2 regions of the Eremococcus coleocola ACS-139-V-Col8 genome follow, and region 1 is predicted to be linked to the other one. Evidence: predicted binding sites of a transcription regulator. Region 1 holds the regulator's gene; the other holds the start of a gene.
What was found. The regulator HrcA, encoded in region 1, represses chaperone genes, less so after heat shock. The targets are predictions, from matches to a motif close to TTAGCACTCNNNNNNNNNGAGTGCTAA.
Positions count from the first base shown of each region.

Region 2: HMPREF9257_RS07020 (co-chaperone GroES) is a predicted target of HrcA. The motif match lies at 2,211-2,237, and genes of this name have one in related genera.

Region 1 covers NZ_AENN01000016.1:58,438-62,557, forward strand. Annotated here, with positions in the region: gene dnaK (molecular chaperone DnaK) at 1-148, opposite strand, end outside; gene grpE (nucleotide exchange factor GrpE) at 169-792, opposite strand; gene hrcA (heat-inducible transcriptional repressor HrcA) at 809-1,825, opposite strand; gene HMPREF9257_RS06445 (YitT family protein) at 1,974-2,822, opposite strand; gene ribF (riboflavin biosynthesis protein RibF) at 2,803-3,792, opposite strand; gene truB (tRNA pseudouridine(55) synthase TruB) at 3,817-4,120, opposite strand, start outside.
Region 2 covers NZ_AENN01000017.1:56,526-60,645, reverse strand. Annotated here, with positions in the region: gene HMPREF9257_RS07030 (redox-sensing transcriptional repressor Rex) at 216-869, shown strand; gene HMPREF9257_RS07025 (helix-turn-helix domain-containing protein) at 946-1,929, opposite strand; gene HMPREF9257_RS07020 (co-chaperone GroES) at 2,266-2,535, shown strand; gene groL (chaperonin GroEL) at 2,574-4,120, shown strand, end outside.

The DNA of each region.
Region 1 (4,120 bases):
CAACTTGGATTTCACCATTTTTGAATGCAACGACAGAAGGAGTCGTACGGTTACCTTCTGGGTTTGGAATAATTTTAGCTTCGCCACCTTCAAGGACAGCGACTGCAGAGTTTGTTGTACCTAAGTCAATACCAATAATTTTTGCCATAATATAATCTCTCCTTTTTATTATTGTGCTACGATAACCATGGCTGGACGTAATACACGTTCGTTTAATTCATAACCTTTTTGTAAAACTTGAATGACCGTTTGACTCTCCTGTCCTTCTTGTCCAGGCATCATTGAAACTGCTTGGTGGAAGTTAGGGTCAAAGGGTTGATTCAAGGGGTCAATCACATGAATATTTTCTTTATCAAAAGCTTCCAACAACTGTTTGTGGGCGATTTCCACACCCTTAATAATTTGTTGGCCTTCTTCTGACTCAGTTTCTAAAGCCAAGGCACGTTCTAGGTTATCAATACCTTCTAAGAGTGCTTGGGCTAAGTTCTGTGATCTGAACTTAGCGGCATCTTGCCGTTCTCGGACATTAATCCGTTTCATATTGGCAATTTCTGCTTGAAGTCGAAGAATCTTATCTTCTAACCCAGCTTTTTCATTTTCTAAGTCTTGGACTTGAGCTTGTAAATCAGCGACAGGATCTGAATCACTTGCTTGGTCTGCATCAGTTTCCTCTGGAGTTTCTACCCCAGGAGCCTCCGCGTCAAGTTTTGCTTCAGTTTCTTCTGCCTGTGTTATTACTTCTATTTCTTCAGTATTTTTTACAGTTTCTTTATTTTCTTCTGCTTGTGTCATGGAATCCCTCCTTTAATTAATAATTAAACAGTGCGGCCGTCATTTGTTGGAATAATTGAATAATCTTATTGTATCCCATCGTATTAGGTCCAATCAGGCCAATCGATATCTTCTGTTGATTGGTCAAGTATGTGGTTGAAATCATTGACACACTCGATAAGGTTGATGGCGAATATTCAAAGCCAAACAGAACATTTATCCCAGGGGGATAATTTTCAATTTCTTGATAGACTGGATTCGAACCATCTACTAGGGTCATTAAATCCTTGATGGATTCTTTTCCCATCAAAGGATTCAAAAAATCATAAATTAAATTGCGTCCTGAAACATTAAAGTGATGACGTTTTAGACTGGTGCGAATTTTCTCAATCAGACTAGAGAAATCCAATTGATAACCAGTGGCCCGCTGCAAAGCAAAGGGAATGGTTAATTTCATCCGTTGATAGACATCTTCTAAGTTAAATCCTTTTAGTTCTTGATTCATGATATCGACCACCCGGTCCATTTGATCACTTGACAAGTTATAGGGAGTATGAAAGACGATATTGTCTAACCGTCCCTGGTCTGTCATCAAAACAGCCATCATTCGTTCATCATCCAGTGCAAATAATTTAAATTCCTCGAAATGATAGGTCGTTAAGTCCTGGCCTAAAACAAAGACTGGATAGTTTGCTAAAGAAACCAACATATCGGCGGCTAACTTAGCCATTTCAAAGTCATTATACTTACTACCCCGTCTTAATTGGGAGAAAGGATTGGGACTCTTGCCGTCTTCCTTATGACCCTCTTTCATTGCCATCAATTGATTGACATAGAAACGATAACCATCATTGGAAGGAATCCGACCACTAGAAGAATGGGCTTTTAATAAATAGCCTTCATTTTCTAGGGCTAACATATCATTTCTGACGGTTGCCGGACTAACATTTAATTTTGAGCGATTTAGTAATGTTTTGGAACCAATTGGCTCCTCTTCTAACCCATAGTATTTAATTATGAGTGACAAAATTTGCTTTTGCCTGGGCGTTAACATAAAATCACCTCTTTTATCATTAGCACTCTAATTACCTAAGTGCTAACTGTCATTATAATACACCCTAGCCTAGCCCCTGTCAAGGACTTACCTTCAAAAAGACTAAAAAAATTAGCACTCTTTTGTATAGAGTGCTAATTTTACTTTTTTAATCTTGTTTAGGTTCAATACTTAAGGAAAAACCTTCACCATATACTTGTTGAATGGAGGACACAGTAACGAAGGCCCTGGGATCAATTCGGTTAATTATCCGTTGGGTCGGAACTAATTGCATCCGATTAATCACTACATAAAGAATCTCTTTGTCTTGTCGTGTGTAGAAACCATGGCCATGAAAAACAGTAATCCCCCGTCCAATTTTATCTTGGATGGCTTTTGCAATCTCACTATTATGGTTGGAGATGATGATTAATTGTTTCTTAGGATTCAAACCTTCTAAAATATAATTGAGGATATAGGACGTGATAAAAATTGCTGTTAAAGTGATCAACCCATTTTCCAATCCGATAATAAAAAAGAGGATGCCCACTACGATCACGTCGAAAATTAGAATCGTTGACGACACCGCAATGCCAAAGTATTTTTTAAAGATCATGGCCACAATATCCGAACCGGCTGTGGTACCATGACCAAGAATCACAAGTCCTAGGCCCACACCAATTAATATTCCGGTTAACATGGCCGACACAAAACTATTGCCTGGCATAAATTGTCCTAGATTCACATAGCGTAAGAAGAAGGACAAGAGGACCACGGATAAAATCGTATAATAAATGGTCAAACGATCTAAAAGCTTCCAGCCTAAAATCAAAATTCCTGCATTAATCAATAAGTTAGTAAGAGAAGGTGGGATAGAAAATAAATAATAGAGAATGACTGTAATCCCAGTAACGCCACCTTCCCCTAAATTATTAGGAATAATGACGGAAGAAATGGCGACTGAATAAATAAAAGATCCTAGGGTTACTAAGAAAATATTAATCAATTGTTTCTTCATGGGCTAGACTATCCTCCCTTTGATAATCTGGATGGGCTTGGAAATAAAGAATCGTATCTTCTCTATCCTGGTTCAACTGATCAATCAAACCTTGAGCTGAATCAAATTTGATTTCACCGCGTAAATAATGGTACCAACGAATATCCACTTCTTGCCCATAGATATCTTGAGCAAAATCTAGAATATAAACTTCTATTGAAAGACCCCTGTCACCCGGAAAAGTCACATTATAACCAATGGAAGCCATTGCTCGGTGCCAAATATTTTCAACCTTAATCGCCACCACATAGACACCAATCTTGGGGATAACCTGTTGGCCAAAATGTTGAATATTTGCCGTGGGAAAACCAATGGTCCGCCCTCTTTTTTCCCCATGGATCACTTTACCATGAGTCTGATAAATATAGCCTAATTCTAAATTAGCCTGGTCGAGCTGGCCTTCTTTTAAATAATCGAGAATAAAGCGACTGCCTACCTTATGGGTTTGCACTTGTAATTCAGGAACTTCTACTACTTTAAAACGGCCTTTAGCATGCATAGGCAGGGTCTGCATATTAGCCAGATGACTGGGACCATAAGTGTAATCAAAGCCAGCTACCACGATTTTTGCATGGAGTCCCACCATATAATCATCCACAAAGGCTTGCGGACTTTGACTACCAAATTCATGAGAATAGTGGACCATATAGAGATAGTCTACGCCTAATTCAGCAAACAATTCAGTCCGGCGTTGGTTGCTAGAAACATATTCCACCTCACTGGCCTTTAACTCAGAGTAGAAAATCTTAGGCTGTTGGTCAAAGGTCATCACGGCTAAAGGTAGGTCTTGAGCTTGGGCATAGGCCTGAGCCACTTTAATCACATGTTGGTGGCCTAAATGAACCCCATCAAAAAATCCTAGGGCTAAGACGATGTCTTGGTCAACAATATCGGTTGGATGATAAGGATGAGTAATTTCAATAACTTGCATAGTATTCCTTTCTTCTAGGCAAATCTACAGGTCGGGAAACATGGCAAAGGGTTTCAAGCGGCCAGCCTTGTCGGGATGAGGGCCATAGATCGCTAATAACTGATTTTGGTAATAGAGGGCGGTAGCCTGACTCAGGTCTTGGTCAAAAAAGTCTTGGTCGACTACTTGACCATGCTGGATGGAGAAAACCTGGTCTGGCTTTAATGCTAGCCATGGTAGAATCTTCTTCACATGGTCCAAAGAATAAATAGCGGCTTCAATTTGGCTAGGGCTGGCTTGATCCAACCAAGCTAGACTATAGGTCTGGTCTAAGCTGAATCCGGCTGCC
Region 2 (4,120 bases), on a different contig from region 1:
CATAAAAATATTGCTAGCGGTTTCATTCTTGTTAATTATAGCTTAATGATTATGAAAACTATAGGGGCCGTTTTCACATAAAAATTGTGAATAATCAGAGAATAAGGTTGTAAATTCACAAAAAATTAGTTATTATAAATTTATGGTAGTTCAACTATTAATCTGAATAATCAAATTATTTTTAAAATATTAAATTGTGAAAGAAGGTTCATAATATGGTAAAACCTATTCCGCGCGCAACTGCTTTGCGCTTACCTATTTATCATCGTTACTTACGTTTTTTACAAAATTCTGGTAAAAAAAGAGTTTCATCAACTGAATTGAGTGAAGCTGTCAAAGTAGATTCAGCCACCATTCGGCGCGATTTTTCTTATTTTGGTGCCTTAGGTAAACGGGGCTACGGCTATGATGTTGACTATTTAATTGATTTCTTTACCCGAATCCTTAACCAAGATCGTCTAACCTCTGTCGGTTTAGTTGGGGTGGGTAATTTAGGGAATGCTCTCTTAAATTATAATTTCCGTAAAAACCACAATATTCGTATTTCAGCTGGTTTCGATATTAATCCTGAGATTGTAGGGACGATCCATTCAGGCGTGCCTATCTATGCCATGGATGAATTGGAACAACAAATTCAAGACCAACAGATTGAAATCATGATTGTAACAGTTCCGCAAGAATATGCCCAAGATGTGGTTGGCCGCCTAGTGACTTCGGGTATTAAAGGTATTTTGAACTTTACTCCTTTACGTTTCCAAGTCCCAGAAAATGTGGTCGTGCAAAATGTCGATTTAACCAATGAATTACAAACTTTGATTTACTTTATTGATAATAATATTCATGGCAACGGTGAATTACCTGAGATTTAGATAATTTATAAGAATAAAAATAGTGGGACTAGGCAAAAAGGCCTAGTCCCACTATTTTTTCGTTCAGACAGAATCTTTAACGTTTTTTACTGAAGCTATCACCAATTAATTCAATGACCCCTGAAAAGGCACCCGCAAATGGCCAAATGACCCAGGACCAAGCCCAATTATCTGTATAAAGGGAATAGGCGATGTAGACCATAGCAATGAGTGTCCAGTAAGCACCAAAGATAGGGCCGGACCAACTTCTACGGCGTTTACTTTCTAGTGAATAATCTTCTTCTTGCAAGAGTTGATCATAGGCTTCCCGTTGGTCGAGTGTCTGGACGATTAAATTGACCCCGATTGCTACTAGAGCTAAGGTCATAATAATAAAAATACCCACATTTGTTTTAGCCTGATCAAAGAGTTCAATCATCAGAATTGGGATAGCCGAAACAATACACAAACCGATACCTAGGATGAGTCGAAAAACATATTGGTCGTGGCTTTTTTCTTTCAGGTCACGAGCTAGGTTAGTCACCCCATATTCGGTATCAATCATTTCTTTTTCTAAGAAATCAAACTTAGCTACTTTCTGATTGGCAAAAATAATTAACCCAACCCCTATCGCAACTGCTAGTAAGAGAGTAGCCACTCCAATGAGGGTAGCCATATCTTCACTGAGAGGGAAGTTTTCTGTTTCCGCGCCGAGGGCTGTATAGAGCAGGATACTTGGTGATAAGATTAAGAGTGAAATGCCGCCAGCTAGGATAGGTCGACTTTCTGCTTTTAATTTTAAGTAGCTATTGGCTTCTTCTAAAGAGAATTTCCGTCGGTCTTCCAACCATTCTAGATCTGCTTGCTCTGGGTCAAGATTTTCAACATCGTCTTTTAAAAGATAATCGGTGGAAACTGAGAAAATTTTAGACATTTGAATAAGCCGGTTTAATTCGGGGGTAGATTGAGCACCTTCCCATTTAGAAACAGACTGCCGTGAGACGCCTAACATTTCAGCAAATTCTTCTTGAGACCAACCATTTTTTTTGCGAAGTTCAATTATTTTATCAGCGAGTATCATATGAATTCCTCCTTTTTTATGGCTTAAGTATAGGTGGAAAAGGGGGTGACATGCTAGCAAGTCTGCTTGTCAATTCAGCTCATAGGAGTTGCGCTTCCTTATCTATAGCTATTTTAGGCGAGCATGGTGTGTGAACAAATCTTTTGTACTTTAATTTAAATATATATTAGAGCTTATGGTCAGTCAATTATTGTTGAAGGATTGTTAGGCAAAAAAAATCTTCTTAAAAGTAATCATTCTTCTTGCAAATTGGTCAAAGATGGTCTAATATAATACTTGTGTTAGCACTATATACTATCAAGTGCTAATTGATAAAATATGATGGAGGTCTTAAATATGATTAAACCTTTAGGAAAACGCGTTGTCATCAAAGTGGCAGAAACTGAACAAACAACCAAGTCTGGCTTTGTCCTTCCAAGCTCAGCTAAAGAAAAAGAACAATTTGGTGAAATTATAGAAGTAGGCCCAGAAATTGTGGCTGAAGATAATGTCGCAGTCGGTGACCAAGTCTTTTTCAAAAACTATTCCGGTACTGAAGTTGAATTTGATGGCGTAGAATATTTAATCATTGAACATAAAGATTTACTTGCAAAAATCGAAAAATAATTTCTTTAAAAAGATAAAGTAAAGGAGTTTTGATAAGAATGGCAAAAGAATTAAAATTTTCAGATGACGCCCGTGCAGCTTTATTACGCGGGGTGGATAAATTAGCTGATACAGTAAAAACAACGATTGGACCTAAAGGTCGGAATGTAGTTTTAGACCAAAGCTTTGGTTCACCTACCATTACTAACGATGGGGTAACCATTGCTCGTGAAATTGAATTAGAAGACCGTTTTGAAAATATGGGTGCTCAACTCGTCCTTGAAGCAGCAACCAAAACCAACGATGTAGCAGGTGACGGTACGACGACCGCAACTCTCCTAACTCAAGCCATTGTCCGTGAAGGAATGAAGAACTTAACTGCTGGAGCGAACCCAGTAGGAATTCGTCGCGGAATTGAAATGGCAACTAAGAAAGCTGTTGAAAGCTTAAAAACGCAAGCCAAACAAGTAACTTCTAAGGAATCAATCGCTCAAGTTGCGGCTGTTTCTTCAGGCAGCCAAGAAGTGGGTAACTTAATCGCTGAAGCTATGGAAAAAGTGGGTCAAGATGGCGTTATTACCATTGAAGATTCTCAATCCATCGAAACTGAATTATCAGTGGTTGAAGGTATGCAATTTGACCGTGGTTATCTATCACAATATATGGTAACTGATAATGAAAAAATGGTAGCTGATTTAGAAAATCCTTATATTTTTGTAACTGATCGTAAGATTTCTAATATCCAAGATGTCTTGCCTTTACTAGAATCAGTGATGCAATCTGGTCGTTCACTTTTAATTATTGCAGAAGATATCGAAGGTGAAGCTCTACCAACCTTAGTTTTAAATAAATTAAGAGGTACTTTAAATGTCGTGGCAGTTAAAGCTCCAGGCTTTGGTGACCGTCGTAAAGCCATGTTAGAAGATATTGCTGTTCTAACTGGTGCGACTGTTGTTTCTGAAGAATTAGGTTTTGAATTGAAAGACGCAACTATCGACCATTTAGGTACAGCCGGTAAGGTTAGCGTAACTAAAGATGATACCACGATTGTTGAAGGGGCAGGTTCTAAAGATGCTATTGCTGACCGCGTGCAATTAATCCGTTCTCAAGCTGAAGATACAACGTCTGACTTTGACCGTGAAAAATTACAAGAACGTCTCGCTAAATTAGCGGGTGGTGTGGCTGTAGTTAAAGTTGGCGCTGCGACTGAAACAGAACAAAAAGAGCGTAAACTACGGATTGAAGATGCCTTGAACGCTACGCGTGCAGCCGTTGAAGAAGGGATTGTTGCCGGTGGTGGTACAGCCTTAATCAATGTTCAAAAAGCAGTGGCTGAACTTGAAGCTGACACTGAAGGGGACGAATTAACTGGTATCCAAATTATAGGTCGTGCCTTAGAAGAACCATTACGTCAAATCGCAGTGAATGCTGGCCGTGAAGGTTCTGTCATTGTTAATAAAGTACGTGAATCTGCTGAAGGTACAGGTTACAATGCTGCGACTGATGTCTTTGAAGATATGATTGCTGCTGGTATTGTGGATCCTACCAAAGTAACCCGGTCTGCTCTACAAAACGCTGCCTCTGTAGCTGCTTTATTATTGACGAC